4 linked regions of the Salinarimonas sp. genome follow. The protein of the gene in region 3 binds, or shares a complex with, the protein of the main gene of each other region. Links are inferred from orthologs where the notes say so. Each region holds a gene or a part of one and is shown on either strand. Other genes may lie near its edges.

Evidence for each region.
Region 1: the proteins of accD (region 3) and accC are in contact, whole or in part, in a solved structure (PDB 8UXZ), measured with the Escherichia coli proteins. The link is inferred for Salinarimonas sp. from one-to-one orthologs.
Region 2: the proteins of accD (region 3) and ABL310_RS23355 are in contact, whole or in part, in a solved structure (PDB 8UXZ), measured with the Escherichia coli proteins. The link is inferred for Salinarimonas sp. from one-to-one orthologs.
Region 4: the proteins of accD (region 3) and accB are in contact, whole or in part, in a solved structure (PDB 8UXZ), measured with the Escherichia coli proteins. The link is inferred for Salinarimonas sp. from one-to-one orthologs.

What each region holds. Positions count from the first base shown.
Region 1 is NZ_CP157794.1:3,530,035-3,534,073, forward strand. What follows is about bases 1,091-4,039. They hold accC (acetyl-CoA carboxylase biotin carboxylase subunit), read right to left. Parts: upstream 3,270-4,039; coding sequence 1,911-3,269; downstream 1,091-1,910. Other genes in these bases: ABL310_RS16260 (GNAT family N-acetyltransferase), read right to left, coding at 1,091-1,114; aat (leucyl/phenylalanyl-tRNA--protein transferase), read right to left, coding at 1,208-1,885; accB (acetyl-CoA carboxylase biotin carboxyl carrier protein), read right to left, coding at 3,281-3,775; aroQ (type II 3-dehydroquinate dehydratase), read right to left, coding at 3,798-4,039. Also shown: ABL310_RS16250 (IlvD/Edd family dehydratase), read left to right, coding at 1-43; ABL310_RS16255 (cold-shock protein), read left to right, coding at 269-478; more of ABL310_RS16260, read right to left, coding at 551-1,090. UniProt on the Escherichia coli protein: This protein is a component of the acetyl coenzyme A carboxylase complex; first, biotin carboxylase catalyzes the carboxylation of the carrier protein and then the transcarboxylase transfers the carboxyl group to form malonyl-CoA.
Region 2 is NZ_CP157794.1:5,033,414-5,037,438, reverse strand. Bases 1-2,935 are described here. They hold ABL310_RS23355 (acetyl-CoA carboxylase carboxyltransferase subunit alpha), read left to right. Parts: upstream 1-958; coding sequence 959-1,912; downstream 1,913-2,935. Other genes in these bases: ABL310_RS23350 (murein L,D-transpeptidase family protein), read left to right, coding at 2,101-2,935; ABL310_RS23360 (TetR/AcrR family transcriptional regulator), read left to right, coding at 207-839; paaK (phenylacetate--CoA ligase PaaK), read left to right, coding at 1-196. In the rest of the region: more of ABL310_RS23350, read left to right, coding at 2,936-3,393; ABL310_RS23345 (transglycosylase SLT domain-containing protein), read left to right, coding at 3,471-4,025. UniProt on the Escherichia coli protein: Component of the acetyl coenzyme A carboxylase (ACC) complex. First, biotin carboxylase catalyzes the carboxylation of biotin on its carrier protein (BCCP) and then the CO(2) group is transferred by the carboxyltransferase to acetyl-CoA to form malonyl-CoA.
Region 3 is NZ_CP157794.1:4,387,649-4,391,574, reverse strand. Bases 1-2,836 are described here. They hold accD (acetyl-CoA carboxylase, carboxyltransferase subunit beta), read right to left. Parts: upstream 1,990-2,836; coding sequence 1,012-1,989; downstream 1-1,011. Other genes in these bases: ABL310_RS20265 (folylpolyglutamate synthase/dihydrofolate synthase family protein), read right to left, coding at 1-965. Outside these bases: ABL310_RS20250 (hypothetical protein), read left to right, coding at 3,261-3,926.
Region 4 is NZ_CP157794.1:3,532,063-3,536,081, forward strand. What follows is about bases 1-2,929. They hold accB (acetyl-CoA carboxylase biotin carboxyl carrier protein), read right to left. Parts: upstream 1,748-2,929; coding sequence 1,253-1,747; downstream 1-1,252. Other genes in these bases: accC (acetyl-CoA carboxylase biotin carboxylase subunit), read right to left, coding at 1-1,241; aroQ (type II 3-dehydroquinate dehydratase), read right to left, coding at 1,770-2,231; ABL310_RS16285 (DsbA family protein), read right to left, coding at 2,364-2,929. Also shown: more of ABL310_RS16285, read right to left, coding at 2,930-3,152; ABL310_RS16290 (M48 family metalloprotease), read right to left, coding at 3,188-4,019. UniProt on the Escherichia coli protein: This protein is a component of the acetyl coenzyme A carboxylase complex; first, biotin carboxylase catalyzes the carboxylation of the carrier protein and then the transcarboxylase transfers the carboxyl group to form malonyl-CoA.

The sequences.
Region 1 (4,039 bases), 860 kb from region 3 along the record:
GCGCATCGCCTCGACGTTCGGGGTGCCGCGGGACAATCATTGAGGGGTGGGCGGGGCCGGCGCGGAGCCGCGAAAATATCCACGCCGGCCATCTTGGAAACGCCCCATTTCCCCCTTATCTGAACAGCATCGAGTTTTCGGCCGGACGACTTGGCCAGGAGCGCTTCACGGCGCGGCTGACGACCCCTCTACCAAGACATCGATATCCCATGGGCGGGCGCCAGTCGCGCACGCCCGAGCCTACCAGCATGCCTTGAAAGGAATCGTCATGCAGACCGGCACCGTGAAGTGGTTCAACACGACCAAGGGCTACGGCTTCATTCAGCCCGACGAGGGCGGAAACGACGTGTTCGTCCACATCTCCGCCGTCGAGCGCGCGGGCCTGCGCGGCCTCAACGAGGGCCAGAAGGTCTCCTACGAGATCGTCGCCGACCGCCGCACCGGCAAGTCCTCGGCGGACAAGCTCGCCGTCGCGTAATCCGCGCCGCGAGAGCCAACGAGACGCGAGAGCGCCGGCCGAAAGGCCGGCGCTTTTCGTTTCGGGCCGCGCTCACGGCCCCCATAGCGCGGGCCGCATCCACGGCCCGGGCGGGGTGAGCCGGCCGGGCGGCGGCGCCGGCCCGTCGCCGAGCGACGCCCCCTGCCAGGCCGCGCGCCACGCCTCGGGAAGATCGTAGGGCGGCGCGATCGCGGTCTCGGGCGTAAATCCGAAGCGGCCGTAATAGCCGGGATCGCCGAGCACCAGCACGCGCCGCACGCCCGCCTCCTCGAGGCGGCGGAAGCCTTCCCGAACCAGCGCCGAGCCGATCCCGCCGCGCTGGGCCTCCGGCGCCGCGCAGAGCGGCGCGAGCAGCGCCAGCGGCGCCGCGCGCCCGTCCACCCCGCAGCGGCTGAAGGCGACGTGCCCCAGGATCGGCGCCCGCGTTCCCTCCGGTTGCCCGCCCCCTCGCTCGTCGGCGGTCGCGACGAGCGAGAGCACCACGTCGCCGAGCCCCGACAGGGCCTTCACGATCGGAAAAAGGTCCTCCTCCGGGAACGCGGCCGCATAGAGCCGCGCGAGCGCCGGCTCGTCGGCGGGGCTCGCGGCGCGGATGGAGGCGGGACTGGCGGGCATGCGACGGCTTCCTCGGGACGTGGGTCGACCGAGAGCATGTCTCGGCTCGCGCCGAGCGTCCAGGGGCCGCGGCCGCCGGAGGCGGCCCTCCCCTCACGGCATGCGCCGCTTCGTGGCGATCATGTCGAGCGCCTGCGCGCCCGAGACGGGCTCGCCCACGGGCCAGGCGTCCCAGCGCGCTTCGTAGGCGAGCGCCTCGCCGAGCAGGCGCTTGTACTCGCGCCGCGAGACCTCGCTCGCGCCGAACTGCGCGAGGTGCTCCGTCACGAATTGCGTGTCGAGCAGCATGTAGCCGCCGCGCTTGAGGCGGGCCACGAGGTGGACGAGCGCCACCTTCGAGGCGTCGCGGGCGCGGTGGAACATGCTCTCGCCGAAGAAGGCGGCGCCGAGGCTCACCCCGTAGAGCCCGCCGACGAGCGCGTTCCCGTCCCAGACCTCCACCGTGTGGCAATAGCCGAGGTCGAACAGGTCGCCGTAGATGCGCCGGATGCGGGAATTGATCCAGGTCTTCTCCCGGTCCGGCCCCGGCGCGGCGCAGCCGTCGATGACGCCCTCGAAATCGGTGTCGACCCGCACCTCGAACACGTCCGCCCGCACCGTGCGGACGAGGCGCTTGTTCACGTGGAAGCCGTCGAGCGGGATGATCCCGCGCTCGCGCGGCTCCACCCAGTAGATGCCGGGATCCTCCGCGCTCTCCGCCATGGGAAAGATGCCCGCGGCGTAGGCGCGCAGGACGATCTCCGGCGTGATCTGGACGATGCCGCTGTGCATCAGGGTCCCGTGGGCGCGCCGGGGGTCACGGGCTTTCGTCCAGCCCCCCGGTCTTGAGAAAGTGCTCCAGCCAATGGATGTCGTACAGGCCGTTCTGGATATCTTGGTTCCGAACGAGCGTCCTGAAAAGGGGGAGCGTCGTGTCGACGCCGTCGACGACGAACTCGTCGAGGGCGCGGCGAAGGCGCATCAGGCACTCGTTGCGCGTGCGGCCGTGCACGATCAGCTTGCCGACGAGCGAATCGTAGTGCGGCGGGATGCGATAGCCCTGGTAGGCGGCGGAATCGACGCGCACGCCGAGCCCGCCCGGCGGGTGGAAATAGGTGATGGTGCCGGGCGAGGGCCGGAAGGTCGCGGGATGCTCGGCGTTGATGCGGCACTCCACCGCGTGGCCCTCGATCCGCACGTCCTCCTGGCGGACCGTGAGCGGGTTGCCGGCGGCGATGCGGATCTGCTCGTTCACGAGATCGATCCCGGTGATCATCTCGGTCACGGGATGCTCCACCTGGATACGGGTGTTCATCTCGATGAAGTAGAATTCCCCGTTCTCGTACAGGAATTCCACCGTGCCGGCGCCGGCGTAGTGCAGCTCCTGCATTGCCTTGGCGACGATCCCGCCGATGCGGGCGCGCTCCTCGGCGTTGAGCGCCGGCGAGGGGCCCTCCTCCCAGACCTTCTGGTGGCGGCGTTGCAGCGAGCAGTCGCGCTCGCCGAGGTGGATCGCGTTGCCGCGCCCGTCGCCGAGGACCTGGATCTCGATGTGGCGGGGCTTCTCGAGGTACTTCTCGATATAGACCGCGTCGTCGCCGAAGGCGGCCTTGGCCTCGGTGCGGGCGGTGACGAAGGCGTGGACGAGCTCGCCCTCGTCGCGCGCGACCTTCATGCCGCGCCCGCCGCCGCCGGCGGCGGCCTTGATCAAGACGGGATAGCCGATCTCCGCCGCCACGCGGCGCGCGCTGTCCTCGTCGTCGACGCCGCCCTCGGAGCCGGGCACGCAGGGGATGCCGAGGCGCTTGGCGGTGCGCTTCGCCTCGATCTTGTCGCCCATGATGCGGATGTGCTCGGGCTTGGGCCCGATGAAGGCGATCTTGTGGTCCGCCAGCACCTCCGCGAAGCGGGCGTTCTCCGACAGGAACCCGTAGCCGGGGTGGATCGCGTCGGCGCCGGTGATCTCGCAGGCCGAGATCAGCGCCGGGACGTTCAGGTAGCTGTCGCGCGCGGGCGGCGGGCCGATGCAGACGCTCTCGTCGGCGAGGCGCACGTGCATGGCGTCGGTGTCGGCGGTGGAATGCACCGCGACGGTCGCGATGCCGAGCTCCTTCGCGGCGCGCAGGATGCGCAGCGCGATCTCGCCCCGGTTCGCGATGAGGATCTTGTCGAACATGCGCCCGGCCGTCATTCGATGATCATCAGGGGCTCGCCGAACTCCACCGGCTGCCCGTCCTCGAACAGGACCTCGACGACGGTGCCGGCGCGCGGCGCGACGATGTCGTTGAACGTCTTCATCGCCTCGATCAGCAGGACGCGCTGCCCGGCCTCGACCTGGGAGCCCACCTCGACGAAGGGCTTCGCCTCGGGCGAGGGACGGCGATAGGCGGTGCCGACCATCGGCGAGGTGACGGCGCCGGGATGCTCGCGCGGGGACGCCTTCGGCGCGGGCGCCGGCGGCGCCGCCATGGCGGCGGCCGGCGCGGGCGCGGCCGGAGCGTGCGCCGGCGCGGCTTGCGGCGCGTAGTGCGGCGCGGCGACGGTGAGGGCCTGCGCCGGCTGGCGCGCGACGCGGATGCGCAGATCGCCCTTCTCGACCTCGATCTCGGTCAGGTCCGTCTCGGAGATGAGACCGGCGAGCTCGCGCACGAGCTCGGGATCGAAGGGGCTGTTCCTGGCCATGGGTGAGGGTGCTCCTACTCGTTCAGGGGCGCGCGGCGGCGTCGGGCCGGGCGCGCAGCGCCGACAGGCAGGCGTCGAAGCCGAGCGTGTAGCTCGCGGCGCCGAAGCCGGCGATGACGCCCTTGCAGACGGGCGCGATCATGGAATGGTGGCGGAAGCTCTCGCGGGCGTGCACGTTCGAGAGGTGGATCTCGACCGCGAGCGCGCCCGAGCCGGCGATCGCGTCCCGCAGGGCGATCGAGGTGTGGGTGTAGGCGCCCGCGT
Region 2 (4,025 bases), 650 kb from region 3 along the record:
CGCGATGACCATCCTGGTCGAGGCCATGCCCGAGGCGGCCGACGACGCGGCGCGGGCCGCCTCCGCCAAGGAGCTCTCGCATCACGTCAAGAGCGTGATCGGCGTGTCGGCGGCGGTGAACGTCTGCGATCCGGGCGCCGTCGAGCGCTCGCTCGGCAAGGCCAAGCGCGTCGTCGACAAGCGACCGAAGGAGTAAGCGGCACACGATGGCCCGCACCCGCGCCAACGACTACGACGACAAGCGCGGCGCGATCCTGCGCGCCTCGGCCCGCGTCTTCGGCGAGCACGGCGTCGATCGCGCCTCGATGGCGCAGATCGCCGCCGGCTGCGGCGTCTCGAAGGCTTTGCTCTACCACTACTACCAGAGCAAGGAGGAGCTCGTCTTCGACATCGTCCGCACCCATCTCGAGGAACTCGACGCGGCGCTCGTCGAGGCGGACGAGCCGAAGGCGGATCCGCGCACGCGCCTGCGAGGGCTGGTGGGCGCGATGCTCGACGTCTACCGCGACAGCGACGACGAGCACCGGGTGCAGCTCGGCGCCATGCGCCTCCTGCCGCCGGACCGGCAGCAGGCGATCCTCGCGCTCGAGCGGGATGTCGTGCGGCGCTTCTCCGGCGTGCTGCGCCTCGCCAACCCCGCTTTGGCGCAGGGGCCGCTGCTCGCGCCGGTGACGATGTCGCTGTTCGGCATGCTCAACTGGGTCTATCTCTGGTTCCGCCCCGACGGCCCCATCACCCGCGAGCAATACGCCGATCTCGCCACGCGGCTCATCCTCGACGGCGCCTCCTCCATCGGCGCGGAGGAGATGGCGGCGCTGATGGAGCGCCGCGCGTCCTGAGCCGCCCGGACCCGCCCGGCGCCTCGCCTTGACTTCCCCCCGCGTTGCGGCCAGTGTCCGCGCGCTTTCGAGGCGAGGCCGTCAGGCCGCCGCCCGGCCGATCTCATCACCGCGGTTCGATGCGCACCTATCTCGATTTCGAAAAACCCGTCGCCGAGCTCGAAGCGAAGCTCGAGGAGCTGCGCGCGCTCGGCGAGGAGCGCGACGCCGTCGCCATCACGGACGACATCGCGCGCCTCGAGGCGAAGGCGAGCGAGGCGCTCAAGGGCCTCTACGCCGCGCTCACGCCCTGGCAGAAGACGCTGGTCGCGCGCCATCCGCAGCGCCCGCACTTCCTCGACTACGCGAAGGCGCTCATCACCGAGTTCACCCCGCTCGCCGGCGACCGCAAGTACGCCGAGGACGAGGCGGTGGTCGGCGGCTTCGGCCGCTTCCGCGGCGAGCCGGTCTGCGTCATCGGCCAGGAGAAGGGCTCGGACACCAAGTCCCGCATCCGGCACAATTTCGGAATGGCCCGGCCCGAGGGCTACCGCAAGGCCGTGCGGCTGATGGAGATGGCCGAGCGCTTCGGCCTGCCGATGATCGCCTTCGTCGACACGGCCGGCGCCTATCCCGGCATCGACGCCGAGGAGCGCGGCCAGGCCGAGGCCATCGCCCGCTCCACCGAGGCCTGCCTCGCGCTCGGCGTGCCCAACGTCGCCCTCGTCATCGGGGAGGGCGGCTCCGGCGGCGCGATCGCGCTCGCGACCGCGAACAAGGTGCTGATGCTCGAGCACGCGATCTACTCGGTGATCTCGCCGGAGGGCGCGGCCTCGATCCTGTGGCGCGATGCGGCCCGTGCGCAGGACGCCGCGACCGCGATGAAGATCACGGCGCAGGACCTGCTCAAGCTCGGCGTGATCGACGCCGTCGTCTCGGAGCCGATCGGCGGGGCGCATCGCGACCCCGAGGGCGTCATCCAGGCCGCGGGCAACGCCATCGCCGCCGCGCTCGCCGACCTCGCCCCCCTGTCTCCCGACGCGATCCGCGCCCAGCGCGCCGACAAGTTCCTCGCCATCGGCCGCAAGCTCTGACCCCTCCGGTCTTGACGAATCGGTAACCGTATTTGAACGCGCGCCGCAGGGGGCTCCCTCTTGCGGTAAGGTTCGCGTAAGGCTAACGATCCTAAGGCTAGGGGGACGCGCGGCTCGGCCGGCCCATCGGGCCCGGTCGCCGGCGATGAGGACACGCGCCGCGACGGCGCGAGGAGAGTGGGGACCCCATGGTGAGAAAAGCCGCGCTCGTCGCCGCTCTGGCGCTTTCCCTGGCCGCCTGCCAGGAGAGCACCGTCTCGTCCAACCGGCACCTGCAGCCGATCCCGCCGCAGACCCTCGCGCTGATGTCCACGAAGGGCATGGACCAGGACGACCCGATCCTGGTCCGCGTGTTCAAGATGGAATCCGAGCTCGAGGTCTGGAAGAAGGCCGAGGACGGCCAGTACGCGCTCCTCAAGACCTACCCGATCTGCCGTTGGTCCGGGCAGCTCGGCCCGAAGATGCGCGAGGGCGACCGGCAGGCGCCGGAGGGCTTCTACGCCGTCTCGCCGGGGCTGATGAACCCGAACTCGAGCTTCTATCTCTCGTTCAACACCGGCTTCCCCAACGCGTTCGACCGCGCTCACGGCCGCACCGGCTCGCACCTGATGGTGCACGGCTCGTGCACCTCGCGCGGCTGCTTCGCCATGACGGACGAGGCCATCGCCGAGGTCTACGCCCTCGCCCGCGAGGCCTTCGAGGGCGGCCAGCGCGCCTTCCAGTTCCAGTCCTATCCGTTCCGGATGACGCCGGAGAACCTCGCCCAGTCCCGCTACGACCCGAACAGCGCCTTCTGGCGCAACCTGAAGGAAGGCTGGGACTATTTCGAGGTCACGCGCCGCGAGCCGCCGGTCGAGGTCTGCGGCGGCCGCTATTCCTTCGGGACGGAGAACTGCACGCCGATCGACGGCACGGTCGCCGCCGCCGTGCGCGCCCGCGCCCTGCAGGACGAGGTCGAGATCGCCCGGCTGATCGAGGCCGGCGAGCCCGCCGTGCGCGTCGTCTACGAGGACGGCGGCGGTCATCCCTCCTTCGGCCTCGCCAACGCCACGACGACGGACGTCTCCAGCGCCACCGCCTTCGCGGCCCTGGACGCCGGTCGGGCGCAGAACGACGATCGGCTCGGCATCGTCAGCCGTCCCGAGGCGCTCGCCGCCGGGCCGCGCCTCGTTCCGGTCGATTCGAACGGCCGGCCGATCGAGCCGGAGGCTCCGGCGACCGCCGTCGCGACGGCGCCCGCGCCGCAGCCGGGCGCACCGGCCGCGACCGCCGCGGCGCCCGCGCCGCAGCCCGGCGAAGCGACCCGCACCGAGCCGTTCTACGCCCGCATGCTCGGCGGCCTGTTCTCGAACCTGCCCTTCGGCGGCGCGCCCGAGCCGGCCGCTCCGGTGAGCGCGCCGACGCCGCCCCAGCGCGGCGCGGCCTTGATCCCTGGCGCGCAGCCGACGGGGCCGGCGACCGGCTATTCCGCACTTCGCTGACCCGAAGCCTGTGCGGGGTTGATCCCCCCGCGAAGCCGCACCACCCTCCCGGGTCGATCGATCCGGGAGGGTTCTTCATGCCGCCACGGCCCGTGCTTCGTCGTATCCGCGCCGCCGCTTTCGGGCTCGCCCTCGCCGCGGGGCCCGCGGCGGCGCTCGACCTGCCGCTGCCGGACCCCGCTGCGCCGCCCACCACCTCCGACGTGCTGGAGGCCACCCTCGCCGAGGCGCTCGCGGTGCGCGGCCGCGACGCCTATCTCGCCCTCGTCACGCAGGAGGCGGAGCGCCACGGCATCCCCGCGGAGCTGGCCGACGCGGTGGTGACGGTCGAGAGCTCCTACGATCCGGGCGCGGCCGGGGCGCTCGACGAGGTGGGGCTGATGCAGGTGCGCCCGGGCACGGCGGCCATGCTCGGCTTCCAGGGTACGACGCGCGCGCTCTACGCGCCGGCGGTGAACGTGCGCTACGGCGTGCGCTACCTCGCCGAGGCCTGGCGGCTCGCCGACGGCGATCTCTGCCGCGCCCTGATGAAGTACCGCGCCGGCCACGGCGAGACGCGCATGAGCGCGCGCTCGGTGGCCTATTGCGTGCGCGCCATCGCGCATCTCAAGCAGATCGGCTCGCCGCTGAGC
Region 3 (3,926 bases):
TCCGGGTTGTGGCCGCCGTCGACCCAGACCTCCGCGCCCTCCGGCGCGAGCGCCGGCAGCACGCCGCGGGTGAGGCGTTGCAGCCGGCCCGGCCACTCGGCCTCGAGCATGCCGCGTTCGAAGGCCTCGGCCGGCAGGCGCGAGAAGCCCGCCGCGCGAAGCCCCGCGACGGCGAGGCCGGCGTTGGTCAGCTGGTGCCCGCCCGGCAGGCGCGGCATCGGCAGGTCCAGGAGCCCGTCCTCGTCCTGGAACACGAGCCGGCCGTTCTCCTCGTGGGTCGAGAAGTCCTGGCCACCCAGCCGCACCAGGGAGGCGCCGACGCGCTCGGCCGTGTCGACGAGCACGCGCTCGGCCGCCTCGTAGTCCTGCCGGGCGATCACGGCGGGGGCGCCGCGCTTGAAGATGCCGGCCTTCTCGGCGGCGATCTTCTCCACCGTCTCGCCGAGATATTCCGCATGGTCGAGGCCGATGGGCGTCACCAGCGTCGCCGCGGGCTCGTCGATCACGTTGGTGGCGTCGAGCCGTCCGCCGAGACCGACCTCGAGCAGCAGCACGTCCGCCGGCTCGTCGGCGAAGATCTTCAGCGCGGCGGCGGTGGTGATCTCGAAAACCGTGATGGGCGCGCCCTCGTTCGCCTCCTCGCACTCCCGCAGCACGTCGACGAGCTGCTCTTCCGGAACGAAGGCGCCGCCGCCGGGGCGGCCGATGCGGATGCGCTCGTGGAAGCGCACGAGATGCGGCGAGGTGTAGACGTGCACGGCGAGGCCGGCGGCCTCCAGGATCGCGCGCATGAAGGCGATGGTCGAGCCCTTGCCGTTCGTGCCGGCGACGTGGATCGTCGGCGGAAGGCGCTTCTCGGGATGGCCGAGCCGCGCGAGCAGCGATTCGATGCGCGCCAGCGACAGGTCGATGGTCTTCGGGTGCAGCGCCAGCAGGCGCGCGAGGATGGCGTCGGAGGACTCCATGGGAGCGCCTTCTCGGGTCTGGTCGGGGAAAGGTGGTGGCGCGGCCTCAGCCGCGCGCGCCTTCGGTCTCGGGTTCGCGGGTCTCGTTCGAAGCGGGCTCGACGATCGCCGCCTCGTCGGGCGCGCTGGCGGCCTTCTCGAGCGAGACCGGCGCCGGGGCCGGCGCCGCCGGCTCCAGGGCCGGGGCCTTCATCAGGATGCGGCAGAGCGAGACGAGCGTGTCCTTCAGCTCCAGGCGGTGGACGACCATGTCCACCATGCCGTGCTCCTTGAGATATTCCGCGCGCTGGAAGCCCTCGGGCAGCTTCTCGCGGATGGTCTGCTCGATCACGCGCGCCCCGGCGAAGCCGATCACGGCGCCGGGCTCGGCGATGTGGATGTCGCCCAGCATGGCGTAGGAGGCCGAGACGCCGCCCGTCGTCGGGTGGGTGAGCACGACGATGTAGGGCAGGCCCGCCTCCTTGAGGCGGCGCAGGGCCACCGTTGTGCGCGGCATCTGCATGAGCGAGAGGATGCCCTCCTGCATGCGCGCGCCGCCGGAGGCGACGAACAGCACGAAGGGCGTGCGGCGCGCCCGCGCGGTCTCGGCCGCGGTGACGATCGCCTCGCCCGCGGCCATGCCGAGCGAGCCGCCCATGAAGGCGAAGTCCTGCACGGCGACGGTGACCGGAAGCCCACCCACCGGTCCGACGGCGACGCGCACGGCGTCTTGCATGCCGGTCTTGGCGCGGTTCTCCTTCAGACGGTCGGCGTAGCGCTTCTCGTCCCGGAACTTGAGCGGGTCGGCGGCGACGTCGGGCAGCGGGATCTCCTCGAAGCCGCCGACGAACACGCTCTCGAGCCGCGCCTGCGCGCTCATGCGCAGGTGATGGTTCGAGCCGGGAATGACCCAGAGATTGGCCTCCACGTCCTTGTGGAAGACCATCTGCCCGGTGTCGGGGCACTTGATCCAGAGGTTGTCCGGGGTCTCGCGCTTGAACAGCGTCTTGATGCGCGGACGGACGACGTCGGAGATCCAGTTCATGGCGGGGCTGTTCCTCGCGGGCGCGCGTGTCGCCCGCTCCCTGGCGCGCCCTCGTGCGGGCTCGGAAAGTTTCGGCGCCTCTCTTAATCCAAAAGGCGAGGCGTTGCCAATCGGGGGCGGGGGCGGCGGATGGGACGCCTCGCGAGAGCCCGTCTTGCGCGAGCGTGGCGATTGAGGCATGGACCAGTTCCGACCATGCGCTAGAGCAGATTCTCACCACTCGGGTTCATATCCTGCTGCGGTGAAGAAGTTCGCGCATTCCTCTGGCGGGAAGGCTTCGATGGCGTCGGCGACGGCGCTCCAGAGGGCGTCGCGCGTCCGGGCGGCGACCTTCCTGAGCAGGGCCTTCAGCTTGGCGAAGGCGTTCTCGATGGGGTTGAAGTCCGGGCTGTAGGGCGGCAGGAAGCGCAGCTCGGCTCCGGCCGCCTCGATGGCCTCGCGCACGGCGGGGGTCTTGTGGCTGGCGAGGTTGTCCATGATCACCACGTCGCCGGGGCTCAGCGTCGGAACCAGGACCTGCTGGACGTAGGCGAGGAAGCTCGCCGCGTTGATCGCGCCGTCGATCAGCATCGGCGCGTCGATCCCGCCGATCCTGAGCCCGGCCACGAAGGTCGTGGTGCGCCAATGGCCGTGAGGGATGCCGGCGCGCAGGCGCTCGCCTTCGGGGGCGCGGCCCCGCAACCGCGCCATCTTGGTGTTGAGCCAGGTCTCGTCGATGAAGATCAGCCGCTGCGGGTCGAGCTCGGGCTGCTCCTCGAACCAGGCCTCGCGGGCCGCGGCGACGTCGGCGCGGTCCTGCTCGCTGGCGTGGCCGGACTTTTTTTGAACGTCAGGCCGTGGCGGCCGAAGAAGCGGTGCACCGTCGAGGGCGCGAAGCGCTCGCCGTGCTCGCGCTCGAGCCGCTCGGCGATCTCGACGAGGGTGAGATCCGGCGCCTCCTCCACCATCGCGAGGATGACCGGGCCGAGCGCCTCGATCCGCCCGGACCGCGTGTCGCCGCCTTGCGCCCGCGGCGCGACCGAGCCCGTCTCGCGCCGAAGGTTGAACCACTTCACCGCCGCGGACGGCGCGATCCCGAAGCGGTCCGCCGCGGCCCGGCGGCTCATGCCGGCATCGACCGCAGCGAGGACGCGCTGCCTCAGATCCATCGAGAGGGGCTTCGTCATGGCGGCTGGCCTCCTCCGCCAGCCTCTACCGTGAATCACGAACTGGCCTCGAAGGGAATCCCCCGCGCGATTCCATCAGGAAGCGATCTGCTCTAGGATGCGTGCATGCTTGCGACGAGCCAAGGCGACCTTTCGGCGGCGATCGGCACGGGCGTCTACACCGCCCGCGAGGCGTCGCGCCTCCTGCGCATCAGCCCGGCCAAGATCAACCGCTGGCTCGGCGGCTGCGCGTATCGGCGCGACGGCGTCGTCGTCGTCCAGCGGCCGCTGTGGGAGCCGCAGCTGCCGCGCGCGGCCGGCCACCTCGAGCTCGGCTTCCGCGATCTCGTCGAGCTGCGATTCGTCGACGCCTTTCTCCGGGCCGGCCTGAGCCTCCAGGCCATTCGCGCCTGCCTGGAGACAGCGCGCGCCCACGTCGAGGACGATCGCCCGTTCTCCACGCGCCGGTTCCGAACGGACGGGCGGAAGATCTTTCTCGAGACGGTGCGCGACGCGGATGCCCCGGAGCTGATCGACCTGGGGGACCGGCAATACGTTTTCCGGGACGTGGTCGACCGAACCTTCAAGGACCTCGACATCGAGGACGACGCGGTCGTGCGCTGGCGGCCCTACCAGGGGCGCGCCAGCATCGTCATCGATCCGACGCGCGCCTTCGGAAAGCCGATTACCGCCCAGGGAGGCGTGCCCACTGTCGCCTTGGCGGACGCGGTGCGCGCCGAGGAATCGGAGGCGAAGGTCGCGCGGCTCTACGACGTCGCGCCGAGCGTCGTC
Region 4 (4,019 bases), 860 kb from region 3 along the record:
TCGACGCCGTCGACGACGAACTCGTCGAGGGCGCGGCGAAGGCGCATCAGGCACTCGTTGCGCGTGCGGCCGTGCACGATCAGCTTGCCGACGAGCGAATCGTAGTGCGGCGGGATGCGATAGCCCTGGTAGGCGGCGGAATCGACGCGCACGCCGAGCCCGCCCGGCGGGTGGAAATAGGTGATGGTGCCGGGCGAGGGCCGGAAGGTCGCGGGATGCTCGGCGTTGATGCGGCACTCCACCGCGTGGCCCTCGATCCGCACGTCCTCCTGGCGGACCGTGAGCGGGTTGCCGGCGGCGATGCGGATCTGCTCGTTCACGAGATCGATCCCGGTGATCATCTCGGTCACGGGATGCTCCACCTGGATACGGGTGTTCATCTCGATGAAGTAGAATTCCCCGTTCTCGTACAGGAATTCCACCGTGCCGGCGCCGGCGTAGTGCAGCTCCTGCATTGCCTTGGCGACGATCCCGCCGATGCGGGCGCGCTCCTCGGCGTTGAGCGCCGGCGAGGGGCCCTCCTCCCAGACCTTCTGGTGGCGGCGTTGCAGCGAGCAGTCGCGCTCGCCGAGGTGGATCGCGTTGCCGCGCCCGTCGCCGAGGACCTGGATCTCGATGTGGCGGGGCTTCTCGAGGTACTTCTCGATATAGACCGCGTCGTCGCCGAAGGCGGCCTTGGCCTCGGTGCGGGCGGTGACGAAGGCGTGGACGAGCTCGCCCTCGTCGCGCGCGACCTTCATGCCGCGCCCGCCGCCGCCGGCGGCGGCCTTGATCAAGACGGGATAGCCGATCTCCGCCGCCACGCGGCGCGCGCTGTCCTCGTCGTCGACGCCGCCCTCGGAGCCGGGCACGCAGGGGATGCCGAGGCGCTTGGCGGTGCGCTTCGCCTCGATCTTGTCGCCCATGATGCGGATGTGCTCGGGCTTGGGCCCGATGAAGGCGATCTTGTGGTCCGCCAGCACCTCCGCGAAGCGGGCGTTCTCCGACAGGAACCCGTAGCCGGGGTGGATCGCGTCGGCGCCGGTGATCTCGCAGGCCGAGATCAGCGCCGGGACGTTCAGGTAGCTGTCGCGCGCGGGCGGCGGGCCGATGCAGACGCTCTCGTCGGCGAGGCGCACGTGCATGGCGTCGGTGTCGGCGGTGGAATGCACCGCGACGGTCGCGATGCCGAGCTCCTTCGCGGCGCGCAGGATGCGCAGCGCGATCTCGCCCCGGTTCGCGATGAGGATCTTGTCGAACATGCGCCCGGCCGTCATTCGATGATCATCAGGGGCTCGCCGAACTCCACCGGCTGCCCGTCCTCGAACAGGACCTCGACGACGGTGCCGGCGCGCGGCGCGACGATGTCGTTGAACGTCTTCATCGCCTCGATCAGCAGGACGCGCTGCCCGGCCTCGACCTGGGAGCCCACCTCGACGAAGGGCTTCGCCTCGGGCGAGGGACGGCGATAGGCGGTGCCGACCATCGGCGAGGTGACGGCGCCGGGATGCTCGCGCGGGGACGCCTTCGGCGCGGGCGCCGGCGGCGCCGCCATGGCGGCGGCCGGCGCGGGCGCGGCCGGAGCGTGCGCCGGCGCGGCTTGCGGCGCGTAGTGCGGCGCGGCGACGGTGAGGGCCTGCGCCGGCTGGCGCGCGACGCGGATGCGCAGATCGCCCTTCTCGACCTCGATCTCGGTCAGGTCCGTCTCGGAGATGAGACCGGCGAGCTCGCGCACGAGCTCGGGATCGAAGGGGCTGTTCCTGGCCATGGGTGAGGGTGCTCCTACTCGTTCAGGGGCGCGCGGCGGCGTCGGGCCGGGCGCGCAGCGCCGACAGGCAGGCGTCGAAGCCGAGCGTGTAGCTCGCGGCGCCGAAGCCGGCGATGACGCCCTTGCAGACGGGCGCGATCATGGAATGGTGGCGGAAGCTCTCGCGGGCGTGCACGTTCGAGAGGTGGATCTCGACCGCGAGCGCGCCCGAGCCGGCGATCGCGTCCCGCAGGGCGATCGAGGTGTGGGTGTAGGCGCCCGCGTTGATCACGACGCCCGCGCCCTTCAGGCCCGCCTCCTGCACGGCGCTGACGAGGGCGCCCTCGTCGTTCGTCTGCAGGAAGGTCAGCGCCACGCCCTCGGCCTCGGCCTTCGCCCGCAGCCGCGCCTCGATGTCGGCCAGCGTCTCGTGGCCGTACACGGCGGGCTCGCGCCGGCCGAGGAGGTTGAGGTTGGGACCGTTGAGGACGTGGATCTCGAGCATGTCACCGTCGACCGTGCGCACGGGCGAGCGCCCGCCGCGCCGCCCGACGCGCCGTCATAGCGGGAAGCCGCGTGCGACGAAAGGGGGAAGCGGCGCGGATCGCCGCATCCGCCGCCCCCGCCCACAGCGCGATCAGCAGCTCGGGCTTCCGCAGGCGCGGGTGTTCTCCACCGCCTGGGTGAGGCGCTCCTCGCCCACCGCGCCGAAGATCACGCCGTCGCCGACCACCCAGGCCGGCGTGCCGGTGAGGCCGAGCTTGTCGGCGAGCTCGACGTTGGCGGTGATGATCTCGCGCACGCGCTCGGACTTCATGTCCTCGTCGAGGCGCGCCATGTCGAGGCCCATCTCCTCGGCGACCTGGAGCGCGCGGTCGGCGTCGATCTGGCCGCGGGAATTGAGCACGTCCATGTGGAAGCGCGCGGCCTCCTCGGCGTCCATCTGCTCGAAGGCGGCGATGCCGACGCGCGCGGCGCCGAGGGAGCCCGGGCCGAGGACCGGGAAGTCCTTGAGCACGACGCGCAGGTTCGGATCCTTCTCGATCATCGCCATGACGTCGCCGAGCGCGCGCTTGCAGAAGCCGCAATTGTAGTCGAAGAACTCGACCAGGGTGACGTCGCCTTCCGGGTTGCCCAGCACCACGTCGTCCGGCGAGCGGAACAGCAGCTCGGCCGACTCGGTGAGCGCCTCGCGCTGGCGGGCCTCCTGCGCGGCGACCTCGCGGCGCTCGAGCTCGGCGAAGACCTCGCGCATGATCTCGGGATTCTCGAGCAGGTACTCGCGGACGATCTCGCCGATGGCCTCGCGCTCGGCGGCGTCGAAGGTCGCGTCCTGCGCGAGAGACTGCGGCGCTGCGCCCGCGGCGACGGCGAGAAGGGCGGCGAAGCCGGCGGCGGCGGCGGTCGTCTTGAGGTACGAGAACATGGGTCTGTCGGTCCTGTGCTTGCGCGGCTTTCGGTTCAGCGGCGGTTCTCGGGAACGAACTCGTAGATGTCGCGCGCGCGCCGCCAGGCGGGCGTGCCTTCCACGAGGCTGCGCATGGCGCGGAACGCCTGCGTCTGGCCGTTGGTGACGTCGCCCGCGGCCATGTAGTACTCCGCGGTGGCGAGCTCGGCGAGACCGATCTGCCCGGTGCGGCCATAAGCCATGGCGAGATGACGGTAGGCGTCCGGTGATTCGGGCTCGGCGCGCGTCGCGCGTTCCAGCTGGCGGACCGCCTCCTCCAGGCTCGCGCCGTCGCCGAGCGCGATCAACGTCTGGCCGTAGAGCACGCGGATCGTCGGCGCGCCGTCGGAGAGCTGCACGGCGCGGCGCAGGCTCTCGACGGCCTCGCGCGGGCGCGCGCTCTCGAGCAGGAGCTGCCCGCGCAGCTCGTGGAAGTAGGGGTTCGAGGGCTGCTCGCGGATCAGCCCGTCGATCGCCTCCACCGCCTCGCGCGAGCGGCCGGTGCGATGGGCGGCGACCGCGCGGGCGTAGCGCGCCGGCGCGGACGTGTCGTAGGGCGGATAGCGGCGCAGCACCGACTCGGGGCTGTCGACGAAGCCGAACAGCTTTGCGCGCGCGAGATCGTGGCGGGCCTGCAGCGCCGGCGGGTCCCTGCGGTCGCGATAGGGGCTCTCCGCCGCGAGCCGCTCCAGCTGCGAGATGCGCTCGGCCGGCAGCGGATGGCTCTGCAGGTAGGGATCGATGCTAGAGCGGAAGAGGCCCGTATCCGCGAAGCGCCGGAAGGTCGTGATCATGCCAACGGGGGACTGCCCGGTCGCCGTGAGATAGCGGACGGCCGCGACATCC